One region of the Nonomuraea sp. NPDC050404 genome, then DNA from elsewhere that is predicted to be linked to it. Evidence: riboswitches for the same ligand, from Rfam matches in the RefSeq annotation. Region 1 holds a riboswitch; each other region holds the start of a gene.

Region 1 (9,982 bases):
GTCACGCAGGTCGATCTCCAGCAGCACCGGCTCGTGGACCGACCGGTTGACCGCGAACAGCGCCGTCTCGCCGCTCTCGTCGTCACGGGTGGCCACCGCGTCCACGACCGGCACGTCCCCGAAGCGGGCGGTGTCGTACGTGGGAGAGCTGAGGCTGACCCGCAGGACGTCCCCCTTGGCGTGCCGGGAGGCGTCGGCGAACGGGAAGAACGTGGTCTGCCGCCAGGACTTCCCGCCCGGCTCGGTCATGATCGGCGCGATCACGTTGACGAGCTGGGCCAGGCTGGCCGCGTGCACGCGGTCGCTGTGCCGCAGCAGGGAGATCAGCAGGCTGCCGACCACCACCGCGTCGGTCAGCGTGTACCGGTCTTCGAGCAGCGGCGGCGCGACCGGCCACGAGTCCTTCGGCGGCTCGGACTCCGTGCGGGTCTGATACCACACGTTCCACTCGTCGAAGGAGATGTTGATGCGCTTCTTGTGCTTGCCGGCCGCCCGCACGTAGTCGGCCGCCGCGACCACGGACTCGATGAAGTGGTCCATGTCCACAGAAGAGGCCAGGAAGCTGGCGGTGTCGCCGTCGTCCTCCCAGTAGTAGGCGTGCGCCGAGATCAGATCGACCTGCTCGTACGCCTCCTCCAGGACTGTGGCCTCCCACGCGCCGAACGTCGGCATGCCCGAGCTGGAGCTGCCGCAGGCGACCAGCTCCAGGTTCGGATCGACCAGCCGCATGGCCCGCCCGGTCTCCGCGGCCAGCCTGCCGTACTCGCGCGCCGTCTTGTGGCCCACCTGCCACGGCCCGTCCATCTCGTTGCCCAGGCACCACATGCGCACGTCGTACGGCTCCGCCGAGCCATAGCGCCTCCGCAGGTCGGAGAAGTGCGAGCCGGACTCGACGTTGCAGTATTCGAGCAGGTCAACCGACTCCTGGATGCCCCTGGTGCCGAGGTTGACCGCCATCATCGGCTCCACGCCGGCCTTGCGCGCCCAGCGCATGAACTCGTCCACGCCGACGGTGTTCGGCTCGGTGCTGTGCCAGGCCAGGTCGAGGCGGCGCGGCCGGTCGGCGACCGGGCCGATGCCGTCCTCCCAGCGGTAGCCGGAGACGAAGTTGCCGCCCGGGTAACGCACGGTGCTCACGCCCAGCTCGCGGGTCAGCTCGATGACGTCGCCGCGGAAGCCGTCGGCGTCGGCGGTCGGGTGGCCCGGGTCGTGGATGCCGGTGTAGACGCAGCGGCCCAGGTGTTCGACGAACGAGCCGAACGTCCTGCGGCGTACCGGCGAGATGCGGAATTCGCGGTCGATGGCGACGCGTGCGTTCAGCACGGGGCAACTCCTCTGCAGTGATTCGCGAAACGGTCGACGAGCGGGGTGCGCACCCGGGCGAGCCGCCCGTCGGCCTGCTCTTCCAGCCGCCACAACCCCATCGGCAGGCGGTAGTCCATGGGCGCGCCGTCGCCCTGCCGGTAGGTCCACTCGACCATGTCGAACACCGGCCACCAGGTGTATCCGACCAGGTCCAGGCCCTGCTCACGGAGTTCGTGGCAGCGGGCGACCGAGGCGTCCAGCCAGGCGGCGCGCTCGGCGAGGGTGCCGGTCCAGGCGGTCTCGCTGAGGTGGACGGGCCTGCCGTAGCGCTCGGCGAACGCGGTCAGCACCTCGGCCAGGCCGCCGGTCCAGCCGTTGACGGGCGGGCGCAGCTCGAACGGCTGCCCGCCGCGCGACATGCCCGGCACGAACCGCTCGGTCGAGTGTTGCGGGTAGTAGTTGACGCCCATCACGTCGGGCACGGCGGGGTTGGCGCGGAAGAAGGCGAGGTCGTCGTCCGTCATCCCGTGCCCGGTCAGGTAGCCGGCCAGCGGGTGGGCGGCGTCCACCCGGCCCGTGACCAGGTCCTCGACCACATAGGCCGAGTGCCGCAGGAAGGCCAGCTCCTCGGAGTCCTCGTGCCCGCCGGCCTCGTAGCGGGAGGAGACCTCGACGTGCATGAAACTCGCGCCGGGGTTGACGTCGCCGATCGCGTGCTGGGTGCGCACGATGCCGTCGGACAGCGCGCCGAGCAGGCGGACGAAGCCGTCGTCGCCCGTCAGGTACGGCGGCCAGTAGCCGAACCGGCCGCAGAACCGGGCCGTCAGCAGCGGCTCGTTCATCGGCGTGAAGATCGACAGCTGGTCCCGGTACCGGTCGGCGACGGCGGCGCCGTACTCGGCCACCCGCTTCGGGTAGTCGGGCGCGGCGAACTGGCCCTCCAGCCAGAGCGGGGTGCCGTAGTGCATCAGGTCCACGATCGTGGTCAGGCCGACCTCGGTGAGCCTGCCCACCACGCGGTCCAGCCAGGACCAGTCCCACGTGCCGGGCTCGGGCTGCACGCGGTGCCAGGGCACGCCGTACCGGATCTGGGTGGCCCCGGCCTCCCTGGCCAGCGCGAGGTCGCCGTGCCACTGCTCGTAGTGCTGGGTCAGCTCGTACTCGTCCACCGGCCGGGCCCCCGGGGCCGGCTGCGGCACGAACGTGTCCTCGATGCCGAGCGCGAAATGCAGCTCGCCCGACTCATACCATCTCTTGGTCATTTCATCCCCGTGGTTGCCACGCCCTCGACGAAGCGCCGCTGGAAGAACAGGAAAACGATCACCAGTGGTGCGGTGGTGATCAGCGCGCCGGCCATCATCACCCCGTACGGCGCCGTCCCCGACTGCCCGGTGAGCAGCGACAGGCCGGACACGGCGGTGGCCATCTCGGGCGTCGTGGTGAAGATCAGCGGCCAGAGCAGGTCGTTCCAGTTGTTGACGAACGAGAACAGCCCCAGGGTGATCAGCGCCGGCAGGGCGTTGGGCAGCACGATCGACCAGAACACCCGGAACTCGCCGGCCCCGTCGAGCCGGGCCGCGCTGTCCAGGTCGCGGGGCAGCGCGACGAAGAACTGCCGCAGCAGGTAGATGCCGAACACGCTGGCCGCCCGCGGCACGATCATCCCCTGGAAGGTGTTGACCCAGCCGAGGTCGGCCACGATCTGGTAGACGGGGATCAGCGTCGCCTGGAACGGCACCATCAGGGTGGCGATCAGCACCAGCAGCAGCGTGCGCCGCCCGCGGAAGTCGATCCTGGCCAGGGCGTAGGCCGCCAGCGAGTCGAAGATCAGGGTCAGCACCGTGACGCCGCCGGCGAACACGAGGCTGTTGAGGAACATCCTGGCGAACGGCAGCGTGTCCAGGATGGTGGCGAAGTTGTCCAGCGTCGGCGCCCCCGGCAGCAGCGTCGGCGGCCACCGGTCGATGTTCGCCTGCGACTTGAACGCGGTGAGCAACACGATCAGCGTCGGCAGCACCATGAACGCGATCGCCGCCAGCGTGAGGACCAGCAGCAGGATCCGGCCGGTCCAGGTACGGGTCACGGCCGTCATCCCTGATCTCCTTCACGTCGTCCGAACCACCGGTACTGGATCGCGCTGAAGACCAGCGTGATCAGCATCAGCGTCATGGCCAGCGCGGAGGCGATGCCGCGTTCGAGGTTGCCGAAGCCCTCGGTGAACAGCGTCATCACCACGGTCTCCGTGCTGCGGTAGGGGCCGCCCTTGGTCAGGATGTAGATCTGGTCGAAGGCCTGCAGCGCGGCGATGAGCGCGAAGATCATCACGAACTCCAGGCTGTTCATCAGGCCCGGCAGGGTGACCGAGGTGAACCGGCGCAGCACTCCGGCGCCGTCCACCTGCGCCGCCTCGTACAGGTGGCGCGGGATGGCCTGCAGGCCGGCCAGGAAGATGATCAGGTAGAAGCCGGACATCTTCCACACCGCGACGAACACCACGGTCGGCATCGCCCAGGTCGGCGATTCGAGCAGGTCGCCCAGGTGCACGCCCACGTTGCCCAGCCAGTGGCTGACCAGGCCGACGTTCGGGTCCAGCAGGAACTGCCAGGCCAGCGCCGCCACCGCGAACGACATGACGAACGGCATGAAGAATACCGTCCTGGCCAGGCCGCGCATCGGCATTTTGCGGTTCAGCAGCAGCGCCCCGAGCAGCGCGACCACGACGACCGACGGGGTGAACAGCAGCGCGTAGATCCCGGTGGTCAGGAACGACTGCCGGACCTCCGGATCCGTCGCGATCTTCAGGTAGTTGTCCAGGCCGACCCAGTTCGCCTCGTTGAACCCGCTGGAGTCGGTGAAGGACACCAGCAGGGTCTGGATGATCGGCCAGAACTGGAAGACGGCCAGCAGCACGATCGCGGGCGCCAGGAACGACGCGGCCCGCCGGCCCTTGCCCGCCTCGGCGCCGCCGGCCCGCCGTGGCCCGTTGCCGCCGAGTCGCCGGGGCGCCCGGTAGGCGCGCGCGCCCTGCTCCGTGGCCGTCATTCCCGCTCCTCGTTCAGCTTCGCCTGGATCTTGCGGTGCGACTCGGCGAGCACCCGGGAGACGGGCTCACCGGTGATCGACTTCTGTGTCGCGGTGTCGAAGTCGGTGCTCACGCCCGTGTAGTCGACGACCCCGCCGAAGTCGACCACCGCGTCCTCGCTGGACCTCGAGATCGAGGCGACGTCCGGGTTGGCGGACAACTCCTCCGGGCTCACGTCGGTCCTGTTCGGCGGCCAGCCGGAGCCGACCGACCACTCGATCTGGCGTTGCTTGCCGTTGAAGAAGGCGAAGAACCGGTCCGCCGCCGCCAGCTTCGCCTCGTCGGCCTGGACGGTGGCGTACATGCTGATCGAGTGGGTGCCCACCGACTTCGCCCGCGGGCCCGCCGGGATGGGCGCGATGCCGTAGTCGATGCCCGCCTGCTTGGAGCGCTGGGCCATCCACGGCCCGAGCACGATCATGGCCGCCTTCTTGGCCGCGAACAGGTCGGTCGCGGCGAGGTCGTCCATCCCGGCGGGGGAGATCCGGTGCTCGCGCACCGCGTTCTGCCAGTACGTCAGCGTCTCGGTGTTGCGCGGGCCGGACAACACGGCCTGGCCGTCGCGGATCACGCCGCCGCCGTTCTGGGCGAGCATGCCGCTCCAGATCACCTGAGAGGCGGCGCCGTGGCTGGTCAGGGCCAGGCCGTACTGCTCGGGGACGCCGTCGCCGTTCTGGTCGACGGTCAGCTTCCTGGCCGCCTCGACCCATTCGTCCCAGGTCTTCGGCGGCTCATGGAGGCCCGCCGCCTCGAACATCGTCTTGTTGTAGTAGAGCATGTCGGGCGCGAAGGCGAACGGCACGCCGTAGTTCCTGCCGTCCACCTTCGAGGCCTGCACGGCCGCCGGGACGTAGTTCGCCGCGTCGGCGGCGTGCTCGCGGTAGTGCCCGTCGAGCGGGACGAACGCCGCCTTCTTGATGTACGTCACCGCGGAGGAGGTCGGCTGGGCCACGATGTCGGGGCCCAGGTTCGCCGACAACGCCGGAAGCAGCTTGTTCGCGATCACGTCCCAGGTGTTGGCCTGTGGCCTGATCTCGATGTCGGGGTTGGCCCGGTTGAAGTCGCCGATGAGCTTCTCGTACATCTTGCCGTCGGCCTCGGTGAAGCCGTGCCACAACGTGAGCACCAGCTTGCCGTCGCTCCGCGCGGACGGGGCGCCGCACGCGGCCGAGCTCAGAAGGAGGACCGCGGCGACCGCCGCCCGCCATCGCGCACTGCGGATGGGTCGCGCGTGCTCTCTCATGATCTCCCCTCGATCGCACGGCTGCGTTCCGGGAATTGATAACGTTAACAGCAACGTTCGTCAACCGGCATCAACGCCTGTGGCCAGCCGGAACCGTTCAGAAGATGCTGCCGACAAGGCGTTGGCTGATAACGATAACAATCCTGCGACGGCGGCCCGCGAACAGCGGTGGGCGCGGGTGTGAGACGATTCCGGGCGAAGGCGACGGCGGAACAGAGGAAGCCGGTGTGAATCCGGCGCGGTCCCGCCACTGTGATCGGTGAGCGATCCCCGACGAAGGCCACTGCCCATGGGCGGGAAGGCCGGGGAGAGCGTCGACCCGAGAGCCAGGAGACTCACGCGGTCGCCTCCTCGAGGAAATTGGGGCGGATCTCCCCAAGAGAGGATGGTGACGGCCATGCCGCGCGTACGGCGTGAGGTGTTGCCGCTGCCCGCCATGCGGGCCTTCTCCTGCGATCCCGTCCCGGGTCATGCCGTCAGGAAAGGTCGCGCCCATGACGAGCCGACGCTCGCTCCCCTTCCGCCTTCTGGCGTCCGCCCTGCTGATCACCGGACTGGTGGCCGGCTGCGGAGGCCCTCCACCTGACGCCGCACCCGCACCGGCCGCCGCGGGCTTCCCCGTCACGGTGGCCAACTGCGGCGTGAACACCACCTACCGGCAGCCGCCGCGGCGGGCGGTCACGATGAACCAGCACGTCACCGAGATCCTGCTGGCGCTCGGGCTGGAGAAGTCGATGGCCGGCACCGCCTATCTCGACGACCGCGTCCCGCAGCGGTACGAGGCCGCGTACAAGAGCGTCAAGGTGCTGGCCGAGGAGTACCCCTCGTACGAGGCGCTGCTGTCGGCCGAGCCCGACTTCGTCTACGGCGGCTTCGACAGCGCCTTCGACGACAAACAGGGGCGCGGCAGGGACGCGCTGGCCAAGACCGGCATCCACTCCTTCCTCAACCTGGAGGCCTGCCCGTCCGGGCCGGTGACCATGGACCTGCTGGAGGAGGAGGTCCGCACGATCGGCCGGATCTTCGGCGTCGGCGACCGCGCCGAGCGGCTCGTCACCGAGCTGCGCGGCGTGCTCGACGGCGTCAAGGGCAAGGTCGGGGACGCCGGGAAGGTCAAGGTGTTCGTGTACGACAGCGGCGACAAGACCGCCTTCACCGCGGGCGGCGCCGGCATCGGCAACGACATGATCACCCGGGCGGGCGGCACCAACCTGTTCGCCGACCTGGACAAGGCGTTCGGCGACGTGTCGTTCGAGCAGGTCGCCGAGCGCGCGCCCGAGGCGATCGTGATCTACGACTACGGCGACCAGACCGTGGCGGACAAGAAGAAGTTCCTGCTGGCCAACCCGGCGCTCAAGGACGTGCCCGCGATCAAGGAGCAGCGGTTCGCGGTGTTGCCGCTGTCGTCCACGGTGCTGGGCGTCAGGGCGCCGGAGGGGGTGGAGTCGCTGGCGCGTCAGCTTCACCCCGACCGCTTCTCGTGAGCGGGGCCACGGCATCGCGGCCGGAGCCCGAAGCCGAGCCGCGTGCCCGTGCCGTGCGCCTGCCGTACGGGATGGTGCTGGTCCTGCTGGGGGCGGCGCTCGTGGTGGCGGCGACGGCCGGGATCGCGGCCGGGTCGGTCGGGCTGGCGGCGGGGGAGGTGTGGGCGATCGTGCTGCACCGGATCGTGCCCGCCGCGATCGAGCCCGCCTGGCCGCCGGTGCGGGAGACGATCGTGATGGACGTGCGCGTGCCGCGCGTCCTGCTGTGCGGGATCGTCGGCGCGGGCCTGGCGGTGTGCGGGATGGCGCTGCAGGCCCTGGTACGCAACCCGCTGGCCGACCCGATGTTGCTCGGCGTCTCCTCCGGGGCGAGCGTCGGCGCGGTGACCGTGCTGGTGCTGAACCTCTCGTTGTTCGGCGCGTTCTCGCTGCCGCTGGCCGCCTTCGCCGGCGCCCTGGCCGCCCTGACGGCGGTGTACGTCCTGGCCCGCTCCGGAGGGCGGATGACCACCGTACGGCTGGTCCTGGCCGGAGTCGCCACCGCCGAGGTGCTCTCGGCCATCGCCAGTTACCTCATCGTCACCTCCGGCGAACCGCGCAAGGCCGAGTCGGCGATGCGCTGGATGCTGGGCGGCTTCGGCGGCACCACCTGGGACCTGGTGCCCATCCCGGCGGCGGCGGTGCTGCTCGGGACGGTGGCGCTGCTCGGCGTCTCCCGGCCGCTCAACCTGCTGCTGGCGGGGGAGGAGGCGGCCGCCTCGATGGGCCTGAACGTGCACCGCTTCCGCGCCGCCCTGTTCGTGCTCGTCGCGCTGGTGGTCGGCGCGATCGTCGCGGTCAGCGGCTCGATCGGGTTCGTCGGGCTGATGTTGCCGCACATCGCCCGCCTGCTGGTCGGCGCCGAGCACCGCCGCGCCCTGCCGGCCGTCGCCCTGCTCGGCGCGGCCTTCCTGATCACCGCCGACCTGGCGGCGCGCACCGTGATCGCTCCCGAGGAGGTCCCGATCGGCGTACTGACCGCACTCGTGGGCGGCCCCTTCTTCCTGTGGCTGATGCGCCGGAGGGCCGCCCGATGACGACGCCGGGGACCCTGCGGGTCGAACGCGTGGGCGTCACCGTCTCCGGCCGTGACCTGGTACGCGAGGCGAGCCTGGAGGTGGCGCCCGGCGAGGTCGTCGCGCTCGTCGGCCCGAACGGCGCGGGCAAGTCCACCCTCTTGCGCACCCTGTACCGCGCCCGCCGCCCCACCTCGGGCCGGGTGCTGCTGGACGGCGAGGACGTCTGGCGGATGGGCGGCAGGCGGCTGGCCCGGCGGCTGGCCGCCGTCATGCAGGAGACGCCGGGGGAGTTCGAGCTGACCGGGTACGAGGTGGTGGCCATGGGGCGCAGCCCGTACAAGCGGGCCTTCCAGGGGGACGACGCCGGCGACCGGAAGATCATCACTGACGCGCTGGCGGCGCTGGACGTCACCGGGCTCGCGCGGGCGCCGTTCGACCGGCTGTCGGGAGGGGAGAAACAGCGCGTCCTGATCGCCCGCGCCCTCGCGCAGCAGACCGGCACGATCGTGCTGGACGAGCCCACCAACCACCTCGACCTGCGCCACCAGCTCGACGCGCTGCGGCTGGTGCGTGGCCTGGGCGTGACCGCGGTGATCGCGCTGCACGACCTCAACCTGGCCGCCGCCTTCTGCGACCGGATCTGCGTCATGGACGCCGGCCGCGTCGTCGCCGACGGCCCGCCCGCGCGGGTCCTCACCCCCGGGCTGCTCGCCGAGGTGTACGAGGTGGACGCCGAGGTGACCATTCACCCCGGCACCGGCATCCCGCAGATCAACGTCCTGCCCGGCCTTCCCCTGTCCGGTTCCGGAGGAAGCGCGTCCCCACAGCCCGGCCATGAAGGGAGCACCGCGCCATGACCCCGTTGCGGCCCGCGCCGCCCGCGTCCGTCGCCGAAGCCCTGTCGGACCTCGCCACCATCGGCCCGTTCTTCGCGATCACCGTCGGGGACGCGGACGGCGCCTGGCGTCCCATCGCGCACGCCTACGCCGAGGGCATGCCGCACCTGGTGGCGGCCCGCGCCGCCCGCTACCGCACCTCCGAGTTACGCGTCGCCGCCTCGATCGTGCAACTCGGGCACGCCGCCCGCCTGTGGTCGCTCACGCTGGGCTGCGCCGTCGCTCACGGCCTCGTCCCCGATCTCGACGACCTGCACCAGGAGACCGAAGGCGCGGCCCTCCTGGTGCCCCGGCCCCGAGGGTGGCTCGTGCCTGACGCGCTGCCCCAGCCCCGAGGGTGGCTCATCCCTGATCCGCTGCCCCGGCCCGGCGGGTGGCCGGACTCCGAGACGCTCGCACCGGTGTTGTACCGCCTGGTCATGGAGGAGCACCTGGCCGCGCTGGCCGCCGGGCTCCGGGTCAAGGTCGCCTCGGGGCTGCTGCACGGGAACGCCGCCTCCGCGCTGGCCGAGGCCGCCCGCGAGCTCATCAAGGCCCGCCCCAGCCTGCGCGCACCCGTCACCGAGCTGACCCGGCGGCTGCTCGGCACGGGAGACCTGCGCGGCAGGGGCCTGCCCCTCAACCGGGACTTCGCCTTCCGCCGCAGCACCTGCTGCCTGTACTACCGGGTCCCCGGCGGCAGCGGATGCGGCGACTGCTCACTGGACCGCGACCGTCACCGCCCGCCCGACGGTTGATCGAGGGCGGCGGGCAGGGCCGCTCTGACGCGGGCCGCGGCGGCGACCATGTTGCGCAGGGCAGATTCGATCTCGGCGGGCTCGCGGGTGCGCAGCCCGCAGTCGGGATTGACCCAGAGCCGGTCGGGCCCGACGGACCTGAGCAGGTGGCGCAGCGCGTCGGCCATCTCCTCGACG
Region 2 (9,982 bases), on a different contig from region 1:
GCCGCCGGGGAGAAGGTGTTGTCGCCCTTGCCGTTGCGGAGGTGCAGGACACCCTCGGAGTCCACGGTGGCGAGGTCGGGGTGGCCGTCGCCGTTGACGTCCCCGGGAGAGATCAGGTGGGTGAGACCGGTCCAGCCGGGCTGAGCGGGTGCCGCCGGGGCGAACCTGTTCCCGCCCTTGCCGTTCCAGATGTTCAGGGTTCCGTCCTTGACGGCGGCCAGGTCGCCGACGCCGTCACGGTTGAAGTCACCGCCGACGGGACGGCCGAACTCGGCCCAGCCCCCGCCGACGGGGACGGCGGCGGCGAACTTGTTCGCGCCCGTGCCGTTCCAGATGTTCAGGATGCCCGTGCCGGTGGCGAAGATGTCGCCGAGGCCGTCGGCGTTGAAGTCGGCGCCGGACTCGGCGGGGAAGTGCGGCGCCCAGCCGGAGCCGACGGGTTCGGCCGCGGTGAAGTCGTTGCCGCCCCTGCCGTTCCAGACGTGCAGGGTGCCGTCCTTGACGGCGGCCAGGTCGGAGTGGCCGTCGCCGTTGACATCGCCCAGCGACATCAGCGTGCTCGCCATCGCGCGGGTCCAGCCGCCGCCGACCCGCTCGGCCTGGCCGAAGTCGTTGCCGCCTCTGCCGTTCCAGATGTGCAGGACGCCGTCGGTGCCGACGGCGGCGAGGTCGCCGATCCCGTCGGCGTTGAAGTCGCCGCCGACCGGACGGCCGAAGCTGCTCCAGCCGCCGCCGATCGGGACGGCGGAGGTGAACTTGTTGCCGCCCCTGCCGTTCCAGACGTGCAGCACGCCCTCGGCGTCCACGGCGCCGAGGTCGGCGCGGCCGTCCTTGTTGACGTCGCCGAGTGAGACCAGGGTACGGGCGAGGTGGGTCCAGCCGGAGCCGATCTCCTGCGCCGCGTTGAACCGGTTGCCGCCCTTGCCGTTCCAGATGTTCAGCACGCCGTCGCGGACGGCGGCGAGGTCGCCGACGCCGTCGCCGTTGAAGTCGCCGCCGATGGGCCGGCTGAACCCGTTCCAGCCGGAGCCGACCACGTCGGGGGCGGTGAAGCCGTTGCCGCCCCTGCCGTTCCAGATGTGCAGGCTGCCGGTGCCGGTGGCGAAGAGGTCGCCCACGCCGTCACCGTTGAAGTCCGCGCCGAACAGGCCGGCCGCCTGCCCGCAGTTCCGGCTGACGACGTTGCGCCATTCGAGGCCGGTGCCCGGGCCGTACGCCTTGCCGTCGAACCTGGCCGTGACGCGCTCGGCCCCCTCGAAGCCCCAGGAGGCGCTGCCGTCGCCGTTGGCGTCGTAACCCTGCTCATAGTGCAGGTGCGGGGTCCCGTTGGAGGTGGGCCCGGTGTGACCGACCCGCCCGATGCCCTGCCCCCGCGCGACCTTGTCGCCGACGCTCACGGCGCGCGACTGCAGGTGGATGTAGGTGGTGAAGTGACCGCCGCCGTGGTTGATCTGAATGACGTTGCCGGCCTGGTCATGGTAGAACGACCGGTTCACCGTGCCGGCGGCCGGCGCCACCAGCGGCGATCCCTCGGTCTGGGACTGCGGTTCCCTGACCATGTCCAGGGCCGGCGCGTGGGTGGAGTCGTAGGTGTTCAGCCGCCACTTGTGCCCGCAGGGGAACGGGAGCTGGAAGTCGGGGGCGGCCGAGGCCGGGGTGGAGGTGGCGACCAGGGTGCCCGCCACCACCGCCGCCATCGTGACCAGCCCGGCGAGTCTCCTGCCGCGAAGTAATATCTTCCGCACTGGCTTCCCTTTCGCGTCCGGCGGCGGGCATCCTGTGTGCCCGCCGCCGGACGCGAAAGTTACTGGCGCGCCCTATATCGCCGGTATGACGGCGGTATGCCGCTCAGCGCGCGGGCCTCCCTTCAGCCACTTGTAGGAACCGGGCCTGCGAGCCTCGCCGCGGATCCTCGACATCGTGAAGTTGCAGGTCATCTCCTTGTACGCGGCGCCCAAGCGACCGTCGAAGTAGACGTTCAACGCGGTGTCGTCCTTGCGGGCGAACTGCCGCACGGCGGCGCTCCGGCCGAGGCTGATGCACGAGCCCGTGAAGGCCAGGCGGATCGCCTCCGGTTCGGTTCCCGCGATGCGGCTCATCACGGTGTTGGCGGCCTGCGCCCCGAGCGGCCCCGCGGCGTAGCAGCTCATCCGCAGCGGCCGGTCCGACGGGGCGGCGGCGTCCCCGGCGGCGACGATGCGGTCGTCGCCGACGCTGGTCAGCGTCTCGTCGGTGAGCAGCCGGCCCAGCGCGTCGGTGCGCAGCCCGCTCGCCGCCGCCAGCTCCGGCACCCCGAAACCGCCCGCCCAGATGGTCAGCGCGCCCGCGCGCACCGTACCGTCGCCAAGGACGACCCCGTCCGGCCGGACCTCGCTCACCACGGCGCCCTCCAGCACCGCGACGCCGTGCCGGGACAGCCACTTGGCCACCGACCGGCGGCCCGGCACGCTCAGTGACGGCGCCAGGATGCGGCCGCACACCAGCGTGACCGCGCGCCCCCGCCCGGCCAGCTCGGCGGCCGTCTCGATGCCGGTCAGCCCGCCGCCGACCACGGTGATCGGGGCGTCGGACGGCAGCTCCGCGAGCCTGGCGCGCAACCGCTGCGCGGACTCCAGCTCCGCGATGTCGAACGCGAACTCGGCCGCGCCCGGCACCGACGACGGGATCGCCCTGGTGCTGCCGACCGCGTAGATGACGTAGTCGTAATCCAGCGCGCCGCCCGAGGCCAGCCGCACGGTACGGGCGGCGGTGTCGATGCGCGTCGCACTGTCGACGACCAGCCCGATATCCTGGCCGAGCAGCGTGCCGTAGTCCACCCTGGCCTCGCCGGTGCCGGCCACGAACTGGTGCAGCCGGATGCGTTCCACGAACTCCGGACGGGGATTGACCATGGTGATGTCGACGTCGGCACGCATGCGCAGATGGTTGGCCGCGAGCGTGCCGGCGTAACCGCCGCCGATCACGACGACCTTGTTGGGTGTGGGCATGGTGAGGTTTCCCTTCTTGATCTCAGTGGGTCTCACCAGTTCGACCAATCGGCCCCTCAAAACGTCAGACCTGACATTTCACCCCGCTGTCCGGTCGGACCGGTAAGGCCGAACACAACCAAGGGAGCCGACCACACCATGACCGAAGCGTACGATCCGAGCCTGAACGCGATCATGAGCGAGCGGCGCCGGCTCATCAACCTCGCCTACCGGCTGCTCGGCTCCCTGGCCGAGGCGGAGGACGTCGTCCAGGAGACCTACACCCGCTGGTACGCCATGTCCCCGCCGCAGCGGGAGGCCATCGACTCCCCCGGCGCCTGGCTGACCACCGTCGCCAGCCGCATCTGCCTCACCCTGCTCACCTCGGCACGGGCCCGCCGCGAGACCTACGTGGGCGAATGGATCCCCGAGCCACTGCCCGAGCCCACGGAGTGGATCGGCGAGCGGCCGGACAGCACCACCGCCGACCCGGCCGACCGCGTCACCCTCGACGAGTCGATCAACATGGCCTTCCTCGTCGTGCTCGAATCGATGACCCCGGCCGAACGCGTCGCGTTCATCCTGCACGACGTCTTCCGCTACTCCTTCGCCGAGGTGGCCGAGATCGTCGGCCGCACCCCGGCGGCCTGCCGCCAGCTCGCCTCCTCGGGCCGCCGCCGCATCCGCGAAGCGCAGGCGCCCGCGACCTCCGCGGCCCGGCAGGCCGAGATCGTCAGAGGCTTCAAGCTGGCCTGGGAGGCCAAGGACATCGACGCCCTCATCGGCCTGCTGGCACCCGATGCCACGACGACCGGCGACGGCGGCGGCCGGGCCCCCACCGTGGCGCACCCGATCGCGGGCGCCGAGCGGATCGTGCGCTCCCTGGTGCTGCTCGGGCACAGGTTCCACGACCTGACGGTCCTGGAGCGCACGGTCAACGGCAGGCCCGGCCTGATCGCCCAGCGGGACGGCGTCACCGTGTCGGTCGTGGCGTTCGAGATCGCCGGCGACCGGATCAGGCACATCTGGGCGATCCGCAACCCGGACAAGCTGCAGCCGTGGAACCAGAACTCGGATCAGAAGTCGGCGTCGAAGCTGACCGAGCCGGTCACGCCCACCTGATAGGCCGACACGCGCCGCTCGAAGAAGTTGGACAGCTCCTGCACGTCCTGCAGCTCCATGAACGCGAACGGGTTCTTCGACCCGTACAGCGGCTCGATGCCGAGCTGGGCCAGCCGCCGGTCGGCCACGTGCTCCAGGTAGGCCCGCATGTCCGCGGTGGACATGCCGGGCACGCCCTGGCCGAGCAGGTCCTCGGCGAACTGGGCCTCGCAGTCCACCGCCTCGGCGAGCATCTCCCTGACCTGCCCGGCCAGTTCGTCGTCGAAGAGGTCCGGCTCCTCCTGGCGTACGACGTCGACCACGTCGAAGGCGAAGGCCATGTGCATGGACTCGTCGCGGAAGACCCAGTTGGTGCCCGAGGCCAGCCCGTTCAGCAGGCCGCGTGAGCGCAGGAAGTAGACGTAGGCGAAGGCGCCGTAGAAGAACAGGCCCTCAATGCAGGCGGCGAAGCAGATGAGGTTGAGCAGGAAGGCCCGCCGGTCGTCGCGGGTCTGGAGCTGCTTGAGCTCGTCGATGGAGTCGATCCACTTGAAGCAGAACTCGGCCTTGCGCCGGATGGAGGGGATGTTCTCCACCGCGGCGAACGCCTCGAACCGCTCCTGCTCGTCGGGCACGTAGGTGTCGAGCAGGTTCAGGTAGAACTGCACGTGCACGGCCTCCTCGAACAGTTGCCTGCTCAGGTAGAGGCGCGCCTCGGGGGCGTTGATGTGCTGGTAGAGGTTGAGCACCAGGTTGTTGGCGACGATCGTGTCGCCGGTGGCGAAGAAGGCGACCAGGCGGCTGACCAGGTGGCGTTCGGCCGCCGACAACTTCTGCAGGTCCTTGAGGTCGCTGTGCAGGTCCACCTCCTCGACGGTCCAGGTGTTCTTGATCGCGTCACGGTAGCGGTCGAAGAACAGCGGGTAGCGCATGGGGCGCAGGGTCAGGCTCATGCCGGGGTCGAGCAACATCGGGGTTTCTCCTCGGGGAAGGTTTACTGGCAGGCTTCGCAGGACTCGGGGTTCTCCAGCGAGCAGGCGAGTGCCTCGTCGGTCTTGTTCACGACGGGGACGGTGGCCTGCTGGATGCGGGTGGCCGGTCGCGAGCGCAGGTAGTAGGTGGTCTTCAGGCCGGACTTCCAGGCGTACAGGTACATCGAGGAGAGCTTGTCGATCGTCGGGGCGCTCATGAACAGGTTGAGCGACTGGCTCTGGTCGATGTACGGCGAGCGCGCGGCCCCCATGTCGATCAGCGCGCGCTGCGGCAGCTCCCAGGCGGTGCGGAACAGCAGGCGCACGTCGTCGGGCAGTTCCGCGATGCCCTGCACCGAGCCCTCGGCCTGCCTGATGGCGGCCCTGACCTGCTCGGTCCACAGCCCGCGCGCCTTGAGCTCGGCCACCAGCGCGTTGTTGATCTGCAGGAACTCGCCGCTGAGGGTCTCGCGCTTGAACAGGTTGGACACCTGCGGCTCGATGCACTCGTACGCGCCGACGATCGAGGCGATGGTGGCGGTGGGCGCGATCGCGATCAGCAGCGAGTTACGCAGGCCGTGAGCGGCGATCCGCTCGCGCACCGCGTCCCAGCGCTCGCTCTGGGTGCCGCTCTGGCCCCACAGGTCGTGCTGGAGTTTGCCGCGCGCCGCCCACGTCTGCCCGTAGGCGGGGTGGGCGCCGAAGCGCTCGGCGAGCCCGGCGGAGGTCTCCAGCGCCGAGAGGTAGATCTCCTCGGCGATGCGGGTGGACAACTCCTTGGCCTCGGGCGAGTCGAACGGCAGGCGCAGGGCGAAGAAGACGTCCTGCAGGCCCATCACGCCCAGCCCGACCGGCCGCCAGCGCGGGTTGCTGGCCGCCGCCTGCTCGCTCGGGTAGTAGTTGATGTCGATCACGCGGTCCAGGAAGGTGACCGCGGTGCGCACGGTGGCCCGCAGCCGCTCCCAGTCGATGCCGCCATCGGTCACGTGCGCGGCGAGGTTGACGGAGCCGAGGTTGCAGACCGCGGTCTCGGTGTCGCTGGACACCTCGATGATCTCGGTGCACAGGTTGGACAGGTGCACCACGTTGCCGGGCTCCGCGGCCTGGTTGCACAGCCGGTTGCTGGCGTCCTTGAAGGTCATCCAGCCGTTGCCGGTCTGGGCGAGGGTACGCATCATCTTGGCGTACAGGTCGCGGGCCTTGACCTGGCGGGTGTACCGGCCGGCCCGCTCGGCCGCGCGGTAGGTCTCCTCGAACGCCTCGCCCCACAGGTCGGGCAGCTCGGGAACCTCGTTCGGGTCGAACAACGACCACATGCCGTCCGACTCGACGCGGCGCATGAACTCGTCGGGGATCCAGTTGGCCAGGTTGAGGTTGTGGGTGCGGCGGGCGTCCTCGCCGGTGTTCTCCCGCAGCTCCAGGAACTCCTCGACGTCCGGGTGCCACGGCTCCAGGTAGACGCAGGCCGCGCCCTTGCGCCGGCCGCCCTGGTTGACGGCGGCCACGGAGGCGTCGAGGGTGCGCAGCCACGGGACGATGCCGTTGGAGTGCCCGTTGGTGCCGCGGATCAGCGCGCCGCGCGAACGGATCCGCGACCAGGCGATGCCGATCCCGCCGGCGAACTTCGACAACTGCGCCACCTGGGCGTAGCGCTCGTAGATGGAGCCGATCTCGTCACGCGGCGAGTCCACGAGGTAGCAGGACGACATCTGGGTGTGCCGCGTGCCGGAGTTGAACAACGTCGGGGAGCTGGGCAGGTAGGCCAGCGACGACATCAGCCGGTAGAAGCCGACCGCCTCGGCGGGCGTCTGGGCCAGCCCGCACGCCACCCGCAGCAGCCAGTACTGCGGCGTCTCCACCACCAGCCGGGTGGACGGGTGGCGCAGCAGGTACCGGTCGTAGACCGTGCGCAGCCCGAAGTACTCGAACCGCAGGTCGGCGGCGGTGTCGATGGCGTCGTCGAGCTTGCGCGCGTTGGCGTTGACGAACGCGGCGGTCTCGTCGCCGATGAGCCCTTCCGCGTGGCCCAGCCGGATCGCCTGGCTGAAGGAGGCCACGCCCTGCCCGCGGACCTCCTTGTCGATGTAGCCGGACAACAACCGCGCGGCCAGGCGGGAGTACTGCGGCTCCTCGCCGATCATCTCGGCGGCGGTCTGGATCGACAGCCGGTCCAGCTCCGCGGTGGTGGCGCCGTCGTACAGGCCGCTGATCGTCTTGGTGGCCACCCGCATCGGATCGATGTCGGTCAGGTCCTCCGCCCAGCGTCCCACCGCGCGCACGATCTTGCCGACGTCGACCGGCTCGGCGCTGCCGTTGCGCTTGCGCACCTGCATCTGCACCCGCCTCGGCACGGGCACTTCGCCGCTCAGCTCGGTAATCGGATCCCCGGTGACCGTCACTGCGCTCTCCCCTCGTGAACTCGGTCAATGTCCGAGCACGCGCAGGAGGCCCAGGCAGGGGCGCCGCACAGCCCTCTCGCCGGTGCCGTCGACCGTCCCGCGCGGTCTCGGAGCAGCCGCACACGCATGATCGTGTACGGCGCGGCCGGCAGGTCTTCGGACTCGTGGGCTCGTCGCTCAACGCCTACTGGCCGTCGCTTCCCGGGCCCTTGGCCCAGTGCGTCTGACGGCGGTCGTTCCCACTCACCGCTGCGGGGCAGTCCCGGATTCCCACCGGGTTCCCTCTTGCCTCGGCCGCCCTGGATGAGCGGCCGAACCAGCTGCAGGGGACACCATATATAGGGCCGATCGAAAAGTCACACCCCACATCTCGTGTTGAGACAACTCTCACGCGACAGACCGCCCGACGCGGGCACCCGTGGCCCGGCCACCCCGGCGAGCCCCCGGCGCGTCGGGCCCGATCAGGTCCCGGATGCGGGCGTCCGGACCCGGGAAAGTCGCCGCATGAGATAGCCATCGGTTGGCGTTTGAACGCCCAAGTTTTCTTGATTGTTCTTGTTCGGGGTGGCGCGCGGTGCCACGGCCCACGCGGACTTACTTTCAATCTTGCTTCCCACTTGGGGCGCGATCGAAAGGAATTCCCATGCTCCGTCGTTCTGTGTCAGCCGCGTTCGCGCTGACGTTCGCCGGTCTCATCACGGCAGCCATTTCTCCTGCGCACGCCGAATTTCAGGCTGCGCACACGCCCGCGACGGCGTCGCATGGCAGCGTCGCCGCCGCCATCATCAACGCCGACGGCAGCCTGAACAACGCCACGAACGTCCGCAAGTCCTGGCGGGCGAGCACCGGCCGCTACTGCGTCCAGCTCGACTCCTCGGTGGACGCGCCTTACTCGCTCATCCAGCTCACTCCGCGCGACGAGCGGCGACTGCCGCACATCGCCTATCGCAACCCGTCCGCGACGTGCTGGTGGCACCACAACACCGTCGCGGTCAACGTGTACGACACCAACACGGGTCGCCTGGCGAACGGCGGATTCGACTTCCTGGCGCTCTGAACATAAGGCGTCTCACCGGAAACTCGCCGGAGGCCGTACAGGGCTGACAATCATGTATGGCTTCCGGCTGCACCGTCGCCGAATTGACCCCCTATTATGCGGCCACTCTTTCAGCCTTGACGATATTCCCGCCGACGCCGGGCTCACGGTGGAGTCGCTGACCGGCCGGATTGCCTGCGACGGTTCTCGAATGCTTCGCGGAAAGCGATTCATGGAAATCGGCCGCCGGCGCGGAGGCGCACCTGCCATCTGCTGCTCTCCTCCCCAGGACGACTTACGAGGATTGACCTCAATCTAACCTGAGGTTGCATGCTCGGAATCATGAAGAGCTTCGAGATCGGCGTCATCCTGCCCGGGGTTGCCGTGCAGCGTGAGAAGGACCTTGACCTGCGAAAGGCCGCTCGGCACGCGGAGGAGGCGGGGCTGGACGGGGTGTGGCACGGCGATCACCTGGCCGTCGGCGGGCCGACGCTGGACGCGCCGATCGCGCTGGCCACCGCCGCCGCGGCCACCTCGGTCATCAGGATCGGCACCGGGGTGTTCATTCCGGCGATCCGGCCCGTGGTGTGGGCGGCCAAGCAGATCGCGAGCCTGCAGTACGTGTCCGGCAACCGGCTGGTCCTGGGTGTCGGTTCGGGTGGCGGGCCGGGGCAGTGGGCGGCCGCCGGGGTGGAGTACGGGCAGCGTGGCCGCCGTACCGACACCGCGTTGGAACTGCTCCCCCAGTTGTTGTCCGGCGAGGAGGTTCGCCTGCGGGACGAGCCCGGACAGCCGGCGGTCACGCTGTCCCCTGGCGCCGGGATGCCGCCCGTGTGGGTCGGCAACGCGTCACGGGCGGCCGTCCGGCGGGCCGCCCGGCTGGGCGACGGGTGGTTCCCCTCCCTGATCTCGCCCCGGGAGGTCGCCGAGGGACGGGAGCGCCTGGCGGAGCTGGCCGCGAGCCACGGCCGGGCCGTGCCGGTCATCGCCATTGGGGGCGCCGCGGCGCTGGGATCCGGGCCGGGCATTCCGTCCAGGGCGGACCTGGCGGCCGGCATCAGCGGCGCTTACGGCCGGCCGCTCGACGACGTCATGGACATCCCGCTGACCGGCCGGCCCAAGGAGGTCGCCGAGAAACTGAACGCCTACCGTGAGGCCGGGGCGAGCCACGCGGTCATCGGGATTTCGGGGGGCGACTGGCGGGCGCAGGTCGACCTGCTGGCCGAGGTGCGGGATCTGGTGAACCACTGATCCCCCGCCCGCGCCCGCCACGCCGGGGATTGGCAGCAGGCGCTGACGATCTGCCGGCGCTGGGCGGAAGTGAAGCGTGCGTAGTCCTTGTCGGCCACGTCGACCGTGTACGTCCCGGTCGTGAGGTCCGGGTCGGAGACTCTCATGCCGGAAGAAGTATCAACCCAGCGCACGGAGCAGTTCGGTCTCTTCTGCGGCGGTGAGGCCGGCGCGGCTTATCGTGTGGCCCGAATCGCGCAGCCAGGCCAGGGTGTCGCG
Region 3 (9,982 bases), on a different contig from region 1:
GAACGCGCCCTTGTAGCCGTGCCGCCGCATCGCGGCCAGCCAGCGCGGGTTGACGACCCTGGCGCGGAAGATCCGTGAGGTCTCCTCCGACAACGTCCTGGTACGTACGGCGTCCGGGCGGGTGCTGTCGCCGATGTAGGCGGCCGGGGCCTTGCCGGTGAGGGCGCGGACGGTGGCGACCATGCCGCCGTGGTACTGGAAGTAGTCGTCGGAGTCGGCGATGTCGTGCTCGCGGCTGTCCACGTTCTTGGCGGCCACCGCGATCCGGCGGTAGGCGTCCTCCATCTGCGGGCGCGCGGCCACGCCGTCCAGGTCGCGGCCGTAGGCGAAGCCGCCCCACACCGCGTACACCTCGGCCAGGTCAGCGTCGTCGCGCCAGCTCCGGTTGTCGATCAGCGGCAGCAGCCCGGCACCGTACGCGCCGGGCGCCGAACCGAAGATCCGCATGGTGGCCCGGCGCTCGTCACCGGCGGTCGCGGCGACGTGGGCACGGACGTAGTTGTCCTCGTGCGGCTCGTCCAGGCCGGCGACCAGGCGTACGGCGTCGTCCAGCATCGCCACCACGTGCGGGAAGGCGTCGCGGAAGAAGCCGCTGATGCGTACCGTCACGTCGATCCTGGGCCTGGCCAGCTCGGCGAGCGGGATCGGCTCCAGGCGGGTGACCCGGCGGGACGCCTCGTCCCATTCGGGGCGGACACCGAGCAGCGCGAGCACCTCGGCCACGTCGTCGCCCGCCGTGCGCATGGCACTGGTGCCCCAGACGGACAGCCCCACCGAACGCGGCCACTCCCCCGTGTCGGCCCGGTAGCGCTCCAGCAGCGACTCGGCCATCGCCTGCCCGGTCTCCCAGGCCAGTCTGCTGGGCACCGCCCTGGGGTCCACGGAGTAGAAGTTGCGGCCCGTCGGCAGCACGTTGACCAGGCCGCGCAGGGGCGATCCGCTCGGCCCTGCCGGGACGAAGCCGCCGTCCAGGGCGTGCAGGAGGTGGTCGAGTTCGTCGGTGGTACGGGCCAGGCGCGGCACCATCTCAGTGGCGGCGAAGGTGAGGATGCGCGTGACCAGGTCCACCCGCTCGTCGTGAGGTTCCCCCTGCCCCTCGCGATCCTCGCGGGGTTCGCTGAGAACCTCGCGATCCTCGTGGGATTCGCCGAGCACTGCCCTGGCCACCCCGGCCGCCGCGTCCGCCGCCCAGTCGCGTTCCTCCATGCCCGCCGCCAGAGCGCGGGCCAGCGCCTCGGCCCTGTCCACCTCCCCCAGCCCCGCCGTGCCGTCCTCGGCCAGGCCGAGGGCCTCGCGCAGGCCGGGCAGCGTCTCGCGGCCCGCCCACAACTGCCGGGCCCGCAACATGGCCAGCACGAGGTCCACCCGCACCTGCCCGGACGGCGCCTGCCCGAGGACATGCAGCCCGTCGCGGATCTGCGCGTCCTTCACCTCGCACAACCAGCCGTCCACGTGCAGGATGAAGTCGTCGAACTCGCTGTCGTGCGGCCGGTCGGCCAGCCCCAGGTCGTGGTCGAGCCGGGCGGCCTGGATCAGCGTCCAGATCTGCGCGCGGATGGCGGGCAGCTTGGCCGGGTCCATGGCGGCGATCGTGGCGTGCTCGTCGAGGAGTTGTTCCAGCCGGGCGATGTCGCCGTACGTCTCGGCGCGGGCCATCGGCGGCACCATGTGGTCCACCAGCACGGCGTGCGCCCGCCGCTTGGCCTGCGTACCCTCCCCCGGGTCGTTGACCAGGAACGGGTAGACCAGCGGCAGGTCGCCGATCGCCGCGTCGGTGGCGCACGCGGCCGACATGCCCGCCGCCTTGCCCGGCAGCCACTCCAGGTTGCCGTGCTTGCCGACGTGCACCATCGCGTGCGCGCCGAACTCGGCCGACAACCAGCGGTAGGCGGCCAGGTAGTGGTGGCTGGGCGGCAGGTCGGGGTCGTGGTAGATGGCGATCGGGTTCTCGCCGAAGCCGCGCGGCGGCTGCACCATCACGACCACGTTCCCGGCGCGCAGCGCGGCCAGCACGATGTCGCCCTCGTGCACGAACAGCTCGCCGGGCGGCGGCCCCCAGTGCCGCTCCATCCCGGCGCGCAGGTCCTCCGGCAGCGTCCGGTACCAGCTCTCGTAGGAGGCGGCGGAGATCCGTACCGGATTGCCCGCCAGGTGCTCCTCGGTCAGCCAGTCCTGGTCCTGGCCGCCGGCGGCGATCAGCGCGTGGATGAGCGCGTCGCCGTCCTGCCCGGCCACGCCGGGGAAGCCGTCGCCCAGGTCGTAGCCGGCCTCGGCGAGCCTGGCCAGCAGCCGTACGGTGCTGACGGGGGTGTCCAGGCCGACGGCGTTGCCGATGCGGGAGTGCTTGGTCGGGTACGCCGACAACATCACGACCAGGCGCCGCTCGGCGGGCGGGACGTGGCGCAGCAGGCCGTGCCGTACCGCGATGCCCGCCACCCGGGCCGCCCGCTCGGGGTCGGCGGCGTAGACGGTCAGCCCGTCCTCGTCGATCTCCTTGAACGAGAACGGCACCGTGATGATGCGCCCGTCGAACTCGGGGATGGCCACCTGGGAGGCGGCGTCCAGCGGCGACAGGCCGTCGTCGTTCTCCTCCCACGCCTGCCTGCTGGTGGTCAGGCAGAGCCCTTGCAGGATGGGCACGTCGAGCGCGGCCAGCGCGCCCACGTCCCACGCCTCGTCGTCGCCGCCCGCGCCGGCGGTGGCGGGGCGCGCGCCCCCGGCCGCCAGCACCGTCACCACCAGCGCGTCGGCGGCACGCAGTGCGTCGAGCAGTTCGGGCTCGGCGGTGCGCAGCGACGAGCAGAAGATCGGCAGCGCCCGGCCGCCCGCGTCCTCGACGGCCGTGCAGAGCGCCTCGACGAACGCGGTGTTGCCCGCCATGTGATGTGCGCGGTAGTACAGGACGCCCACCACCGGCCCGCCGCCGGACCTGGCCTCCCGCTCCAGCGGCCCCCACGACGGAGCCTGTACGGGCGGCGCGAACCCGTGCCCGGTCAGCAGCACGGTGTCGGACAGGAAGGCGTGCAACTCGGTCAGGTTGGCGGGCCCGCCGTGCGCCAGGTAGGCGTGGGCCTGCGCGCAGACGCCCGAACTGACCGTGGACAGCTCCATCAGCTCGGCGTCCGGCGCCTGCTCCCCGCCCAGCACCACGACCGGGCGCGGGCCGGCCAGCAGCGCGTCGAGCCCCTCCTCCCAGGCGCGACGGCCGCCGAGCAGGCGCACGACGACCAGGTCGACGCCTTCGAGCAGCGCGGGCAGGTCCTCCGGGCCCAGCCTGGCGGGGTTGCCCAGCCGGTATCCGGGTGCGCTCGCGCGAGCGCTCAGCAGGTCGGTGTCGGACGTCGAAAGCAGCAGAACGGTACGCCCGTCCGAACCCTCGCCGGAGCGCAGGCTCTCGTCGGAGCGTGAGCTCTCGCCGGGGCGCAGGCTCTCGTCGGAGCGTGAGCTCTCATCGGAGCCCGTGCTCTCGTCGGAGGGCAGCGGAACGGTGTGGCTGTCGCCAGGCAAGGCGCATTCCTCCCTCGGGGTCCTCGCCCCGGTCGCGGGTGACGCGACGGCAGGAGTCTCCTGGCTCCCGGATCAGCGCTCACCCCGGCCTTCCCACCCGTTGCCGGGCAGTGGCCTGCGGTGGGGTTCGCTCCCCGGTCACAGTGGCGGGACCGCGCCGGTTTCGCACCGGCTTCCTCACTCAGCCATCGTCTACCAGGAGACTACGGCAAGAGCGGCCTCCGCAAAACTGGCGTTACCATCCTCTTCGTGGCCAAAGGTGACCTTTCCGTACGCGTGCGTCCCGACGCCTGTCCGGGCGCGCTGCAGGTGCACGAGGCCGCCGACGGCGCCCTGGCGCGGATCCGGCTTCCGGGCGGCGCGGTGACCACCTCCCAGCTCCGCGAGCTCGCGGCCTGCGCGGATTCGCTCGGTTCCGGGGTGATCGAGTTGACCTCGCGGGCCAACGTACAGGTGCGGGGGCTGCGCTCGCCCGCCGCCTTCGCCACCCGGATGGCCGCCGCCGGGCTGCTGCCGTCGGCCGCCCACGAACGGGTGCGTAACATCGTCGCCTCGCCACTGAGCGGGCGCGAGGCCGGGGGCACGCTGGACGTGCAGCCGCTCGTGGAGGCGCTCGACGCGGGGCTGTGCTCGCGCCCTCGGCTGGCCGAGTTGCCGGGACGCTTCCTGTTCGCCCTGGACGACGGCACGGGGGACACGACCCCCCTCGGCGCGGACGTCACCTTCGCGGCCGGCGCTGCGGACCTCGCCTCCCCGGCCGGCGCTGTGGGTGTCGCCTCCACGGCCGGTACTGCGGACCTCTCCTCCCCGGCTGGGCAGGGACGGTTGCTCCTGGCCGGGGAGGACACCGGGCTCGTCACGCGGGCGGACGCGGCGGTCGCGCTGATGCTGGCAGCCGCCGAGGCGTTCCTCGACGAGCGCCACGCCGACGCGCCCGACGGCGAGGCCGCGGCCTGGCGCATCCACGAGCTCGACAACGGCCCCGCCCGCATCACCGCCCGCCTGGGCATCGGCGCGGCTACCGGGGCCGGCTCGGGCGGGCGGGTGAGCGGCCCGGCCCGGCCGCGTGCCGGGCGGGTGGTGCAGCAGGACGGGCGGGTGGCGCTGGAGGTGCTGGTGCCGCTGGGCAGGTTGTCCCCCGGTCAGGCGCGGGCCCTCGCCGGCTGCGGTCCCGTCGTGCGGCTCACCCCGTGGCGGACGGCGGTGGTGCTGGACCTGTCGCCCGCCGACGCGGACCGCGCGGAACGCACGCTCACCGACGCCGGCCTCATCACCGACCCCGACTCCCCCTGGGCCGGGGTCACGTCCTGCACCGGAAGCCCAGGTTGTGCGAAGGCGCTGGCGGACGTGCGGGCCGACGCGCGCCGCTGGGTCGAGGACCAGGACCGGGCCCCCGGGACACCCGTCCACTGGGCCGGTTGCGAACGGCGTTGCGGCCTGCCACGCGGCCAGGTCGTCCAGATGATCGCCACCGGCGACGGCTACCGGCAGGAAACCCCATGACACCAGCAGCCGAGGACAGCCACCGGCGGGAAACCCGATGACGCCGGCGACCGAGAACAGCCACCGGCGAGAACCCCGATGACAACCGCCATCGGCGGCGGCCGACGAGAGCCGCGGCCAACGAGAAGGGCACCAGTGACCGACTACATCCGCGACGGCGCCGAGATCTACCGGCGCTCGTTCGCGACCATCCGCGCCGAGACCGACCTCACGGGCCTGCCGCCCGACGTGGCCCAGGTCGCGGTGCGGATGATCCACTCCTGTGGCATGACCGACCTGGTCACCGACCTGGCCTGGTCACCCGGCGTGGTCGTACGGGCTCGTGAGGCTCTCGGGAAGGGCGCGCCCGTGTTGTGCGACGCCATGATGGTGGCCTCCGGCGTGACCAGGAGCAGGCTGCCCGCCGCCAACGAGGTGTTGTGCACGCTGAACGACCCGCGCGTACCCGAACTGGCCGAACGCCTGGGCACCACCCGCAGCGCCGCGGCCATGGAGTTGTGGCGCGACCGCCTCGACGGCGCGGTGGTGGCGATCGGCAACGCGCCGACCGCGCTGTTCCGGCTGCTGGAGCTGGTCGAAGAGGGGGCGGGCAGGCCGGCGGCGGTGCTCGGCATCCCGGTGGGGTTCATCGGCGCGGCCGAGTCGAAGCGGGCGCTGGCGGACAGCGATCTGGAACACCTGGTGGTGCACGGCCGTCGCGGCGGCAGTGCGATGACGGCGGCGGCGGTCAACGCCATCGCGAGCGAGAGGGAGTGAGGACGATGAAGGGACGCCTGTACGGGGTCGGCCTCGGTCCCGGTGACCCCGAGCTGGTCACGGTCAAGACCGCCAGACTGATCGGCGAGGCCGACGTGATCGCGTACCACGCCGCCAGGCACGGCCGCAGCATCGCGCGTTCGATCGCGCTGCCGTACATGCGGGAGGGGCAGATCGAGGAGTTGCTGCTGTACCCGCTGACCACGGAGACCACCGACCACCCCGGCGGCTACCAGGGCGCGCTCGACGACTTCTACGCCGACTGCGCGCAGCGGCTGGCCGTGCACCTGGACGCGGGCAGGACCGTGGTGGTGCTGGCCGAGGGCGACCCGCTGTTCTACGGGTCGTACATGCACATGCACAAGCGGCTCGCCCACCGCTACCCGACCGAGGTGGTGCCCGGCGTCACCTCGGTCAGCGCCGCCTCGGCCGTGCTCGGCCGTCCGCTGGTGGAGCGGGAGGAGGTGCTGACCGTGCTGCCCGGCACGCTGCCCGCCGACGTGCTCGCCGACCGGCTGCGCGGCACCGACTCGGCGGCGGTGCTGAAGCTGGGCAGGACGTTCGAGAAGGTACGCGACGCGCTCGCCGAGGCCGGGCGGCTGGACGACGCCTGGTACGTCGAGCGCGCCACCATGGGCACGGAACGGGTCGCGCCGCTCAAGGACGTGGACGCCGACGGCGTGCCGTACTTCTCGCTGGCCCTGCTCACCAGCCCGGCCGAGCGCACGTTCGTGCCTCCGGCCCCCGAGACGGAGCCGCGGGGCGAGGTCGCCGTGGTGGGGCTCGGGCCGGCGGGGCGGCCGTGGCTGACGCCCGAGGCCCAGGAGGCGCTGGCCGCCGCCACCGACCTCGTCGGGTACGGCCCGTACGTGGACCGGGTGGCGCCGAACCCGCGCCAGCGCCGCCACCGTACCGACAACCGGGTCGAGGGGGAACGCGCCCGGCACGCGCTGGAACTGGCCCGCGACGGCGCGCGGGTGGCGGTGGTGTCGTCCGGGGATCCGGGCGTGTTCGCGATGGCCAGCGCGGTGATGGAGGCGGCGGCCGACTTCCCTGGCGTGCCGGTGCGCGTCGTGCCTGGGCTGACGGCGGCGCAGGCGGTGGCGAGCCGGGTGGGCGCGCCGCTGGGTCACGACTACTGCGTGATCTCGCTGTCCGACCTGCTCAAGCCGTGGGAGGTGGTGGCCGGCCGGCTCGCGGCGGCGGCCGGGGCGGATCTGGTGCTGGCGATCTACAATCCGGCCTCGCGCAGCCGTACGTGGCAGCTCGGCGCGGCCCGCGACCTGCTGCTCGAACACCGTGAGCCCGGCACGCCCGTGGTGATCGGCCGGGACGTCGGCGGCGAGCAGGAGAGCGTCACCGTCACGACGCTCGACGAGCTGGACCCGGGGCAGGTGGACATGCGCTGCCTGCTGATCGTCGGCTCCTCGGCCACCCGGGTCACCGATCGCGGCCTGGTCTTCACCCCGCGCCGTTACCCATCATGAACCCAGGCCACCGCCGCCTCCACCGCGTCCACCAGATGGGCGCCGGGTGGGAGCGGCGGCCGGTTCACCATGATCACCGGTAGGCCGAGCTCGCGGGCGGCGACGAGTTTGGCGGCGGTCATGGTGCCGCCGCTGTCCTTGGTGACCAGCACGTTCAGGTGGTGTTCGCGGATGAGCGCCCGTTCGCCCTCGACGGTGTAGGGGCCACGGGCGAGCAGTACGTGCGCGTTGGGCGGCACGGGGGGCTCCGGCGGGTCCACCGACCTGGCCAGCAGCCATACGTCGGGGAGTGAGGCGAACAGCGGCAGGCTCCGGCGCCCGGTCGTGAGGAACACCCTCTGCCGGTCTCTGGCGGCGAGCAGGGTGACGGCGGCCTGGAGGGAGTCCACCCGCTGCCAGGAGTCGCCCTCTCCCGCGCGCCACCCGGGACGCCGCAGCACCAGCAGCGGGACCCCGGTCGCCGAGGAGGCCGCGACCGCCGAGGCCGTCATCCGCTCGGCGAACGGGTGGGTGGCGTCCACCAGCGCGTCGATGCGCTCCTCCACCAGCCAGGCGGCCAGCCCTTCCGCCCCGCCGAACCCGCCCTCCCGCACCTGCCCCACCGGCAGGCGCGGATTGCTCACCCGCCCGGCCAGCGACGACACCACGTGCAGGCCCGGATCCTCGGCAAGCGCGGCAGCGAGAGCACGCGCTTCGGCGGTACCACCCAGAATCAGGACCCGTCGCACACCCGCCCCCAGCCGCTCACGATCCGCCGCACGCGCACTCCCCGGCCGCTCACGTTCCGTCGCACGCCCGCTCCCTGGCCGCGCTGTACAGGTGGCTGTCGGGGAACTGTGACGCCGACAACACCCGGCCGACGACGATCACGGCGGTCCGGCGTACCCCGGCCTCGTGCACCCGCGCCGCGATGTCCGCCAGCGTCCCGCGCAGGATCACCTCATCGGCCCTGCTGGCCCGCGCCACCACCGCGACCGGGCAGTCGGCGCCGTAGGAGGGCAGCAGTTCGGCCACCACCGCGTCGATCCGCTGCACGGCCAGGTGCAGCACCATCGTGGCCCGGCCCGCGCCCAGGGTCGTCAGGTCCTCGCCGTCCGGCATGGGCGTGGCGCGGGCGGAGGTCCTGGTCAGGATGATCGTCTGGCCGACGCCTGGCACGGTCAGCTCCCTGCGCAGCGACGCCGCAGCCGCCGCGAAGGCCGGTACCCCGGGCACGACCTCGTACGGCACCCCGAGCGCGTCCAGCCGCCGCATCTGCTCGGCCACGGCGCTGAAGACGGACGGGTCGCCGGAATGCAGCCGCGCGACGTCGAGCCCGTCGCGGTGCGCGGCGGCGAACTCCGCGACGATCTCGTCGAGGGTCAGGTTGGCGGTGTCCACCAGCCTGGCCCCCGGCGGGCAGGAGTCGAGCAGTTCGCGGGGCACCAGCGAGCCCGCGTACAGGCACACCGGCGACGACTCCAGCCGCCGCAGCCCGCGCAGCGTGATCAGGTCGGCGGCGCCGGGTCCCGCGCCGATGAAGTACACGGTCACTTGGGGACGTCCTTCCTGGTCAGTGACCAGACGGTGATGGGCATGGCGGCCCGCCACCCGGTGAAGCCGCCGACCGGCGAGGCCCGCTGCACGGCCAGGCGCACCAGGTCGCCGCCGAGCCTGCCGTACCACTGGGCGATGACGGACTCCGACTCCAGCGTGACGGCGTTCGCGACCAGCCTGCCGCCGGGGCCGAGCCGTTCCCAGCAGTGTTCGAGCAGGCCGGGCGTGGTGAGGCCGCCGCCGACGAACACCGCGTCCGGCGCGGGCAGGCCGTCCAGCGCGGCCGGGGCCCTGCCCTCGACGACGCGCAGCGACGGCACGCCGAGCCGGTCGGCGTTGCGCCGGAGCGCGGCGGCGCGGTCGGCGCGGTGCTCGACGGCCACGGCGGCGCACGACGGGTGGCTGCGCATCCATTCGATGGCGATGCTGCCCGCGCCCGCGCCCACGTCCCACAGCAGCTCGCCGGGGATCGGGGCGAGCCGCGCCAGGGTGACCGCGCGGACCTCCCGCTTGGTGAGCTGGCCGTCGTGCTCGTACGCCGAGTCGGGCAGTCCGGGCACGCGGGCCAGCGGCTCGGCCTCCGGCCCCGCGACGCATTCGACGGCGATCACGTGCAGGGCGGAAGCGGCGGGCTCGTTCCAGGTCTCGGCCGTGCCCCGCTGCGCGGTCTCGGTGTCCGCGCCCAGGTCGGACAGCACGGTGATCGGGCTGGGACCGTACCCCTGCCCGGCCAGCAGCCCGGCGACCAGGGACGGCGCCTCGCGGCCCGCGCCGAGCACGATGACGCGCCGCCCGGGGAGCACGGCGGCGTTCAGCGTCTGCGGCGGGCGGCCGACCAGGCTGACCACCTCCACCCGCTCGACCGGCCAGCCGAGCCGCGCGCAGGCCAGCGACACCGACGACACGTGCGGCAGCACCCGTACGCGCGCCGCGCCCAGCAGCCCGACCAGGGTGGAGCCGATGCCGTGGAACATGGGATCGCCGCTGGCCAGCACGGACACCTCGCGCCCCGCGTGCCCGTCCATGAGCGCGGGCAGCGCGGGCAGCAGCGGCGATGGCCAGGCCACGCGCTCGGCCGTGAGGTGGGCCGGCAGCAGGTCGAGCTGCCGTGGGCCGCCCATGACGACCTCGGCCGTCTCCAACGCGTGCCGCGACGCCTCCGGCAGGCCGGTCCAGCCGTCCGCGCCGATGCC

Evidence for each region. Region 1 has a riboswitch for cobalamin ahead of AB0I81_RS25935 (ABC transporter substrate-binding protein). Riboswitches for the same ligand answer to the same signal wherever they lie in the genome.
Region 2: another riboswitch for cobalamin. It lies ahead of AB0I81_RS52640 (ribonucleoside-diphosphate reductase subunit alpha); the one in region 1 lies ahead of AB0I81_RS25935 (ABC transporter substrate-binding protein).
Region 3: another riboswitch for cobalamin. It lies ahead of cobN (cobaltochelatase subunit CobN); the one in region 1 lies ahead of AB0I81_RS25935 (ABC transporter substrate-binding protein).

The regions. Positions count from the first base shown of each region.
Region 1 is NZ_JBFAKB010000009.1:182,169-192,150, forward strand. Features, by position in the region: gene AB0I81_RS25910 (alpha-N-arabinofuranosidase) at 1-1,323, opposite strand, end outside; gene AB0I81_RS25915 (family 1 glycosylhydrolase) at 1,317-2,567, opposite strand; gene AB0I81_RS25920 (carbohydrate ABC transporter permease) at 2,564-3,397, opposite strand; gene AB0I81_RS25925 (sugar ABC transporter permease) at 3,394-4,347, opposite strand; gene AB0I81_RS25930 (ABC transporter substrate-binding protein) at 4,344-5,630, opposite strand; cobalamin riboswitch at 5,845-5,967, shown strand; gene AB0I81_RS25935 (ABC transporter substrate-binding protein) at 6,125-7,114, shown strand; gene AB0I81_RS25940 (iron ABC transporter permease) at 7,111-8,190, shown strand; gene AB0I81_RS25945 (ABC transporter ATP-binding protein) at 8,187-9,029, shown strand; gene AB0I81_RS25950 ((2Fe-2S)-binding protein) at 9,026-9,805, shown strand; gene metE (5-methyltetrahydropteroyltriglutamate--homocysteine S-methyltransferase) at 9,784-9,982, opposite strand, start outside.
Region 2 is NZ_JBFAKB010000032.1:47,258-57,239, reverse strand. Features, by position in the region: gene AB0I81_RS52660 (FG-GAP-like repeat-containing protein) at 1-1,745, opposite strand, end outside; gene AB0I81_RS52655 (FAD-dependent oxidoreductase) at 1,818-2,987, opposite strand; gene sigJ (RNA polymerase sigma factor SigJ) at 3,126-4,088, shown strand; gene AB0I81_RS52645 (ribonucleotide-diphosphate reductase subunit beta) at 4,043-5,038, opposite strand; gene AB0I81_RS52640 (ribonucleoside-diphosphate reductase subunit alpha) at 5,062-7,437, opposite strand; cobalamin riboswitch at 7,567-7,773, opposite strand; gene AB0I81_RS52635 (hypothetical protein) at 8,081-8,494, shown strand; gene AB0I81_RS52630 (LLM class flavin-dependent oxidoreductase) at 8,816-9,724, shown strand; gene AB0I81_RS52625 (epimerase) at 9,884-9,982, opposite strand, start outside.
Region 3 is NZ_JBFAKB010000020.1:96,844-106,825, forward strand. Features, by position in the region: gene cobN (cobaltochelatase subunit CobN) at 1-3,390, opposite strand, end outside; cobalamin riboswitch at 3,561-3,718, opposite strand; gene cobG (precorrin-3B synthase) at 3,757-5,010, shown strand; gene AB0I81_RS42710 (precorrin-8X methylmutase) at 5,146-5,766, shown strand; gene cobJ (precorrin-3B C(17)-methyltransferase) at 5,772-7,253, shown strand; gene AB0I81_RS42720 (cobalt-precorrin-6A reductase) at 7,241-7,981, opposite strand; gene cobM (precorrin-4 C(11)-methyltransferase) at 8,031-8,786, opposite strand; gene cbiE (precorrin-6y C5,15-methyltransferase (decarboxylating) subunit CbiE) at 8,783-9,982, opposite strand, start outside.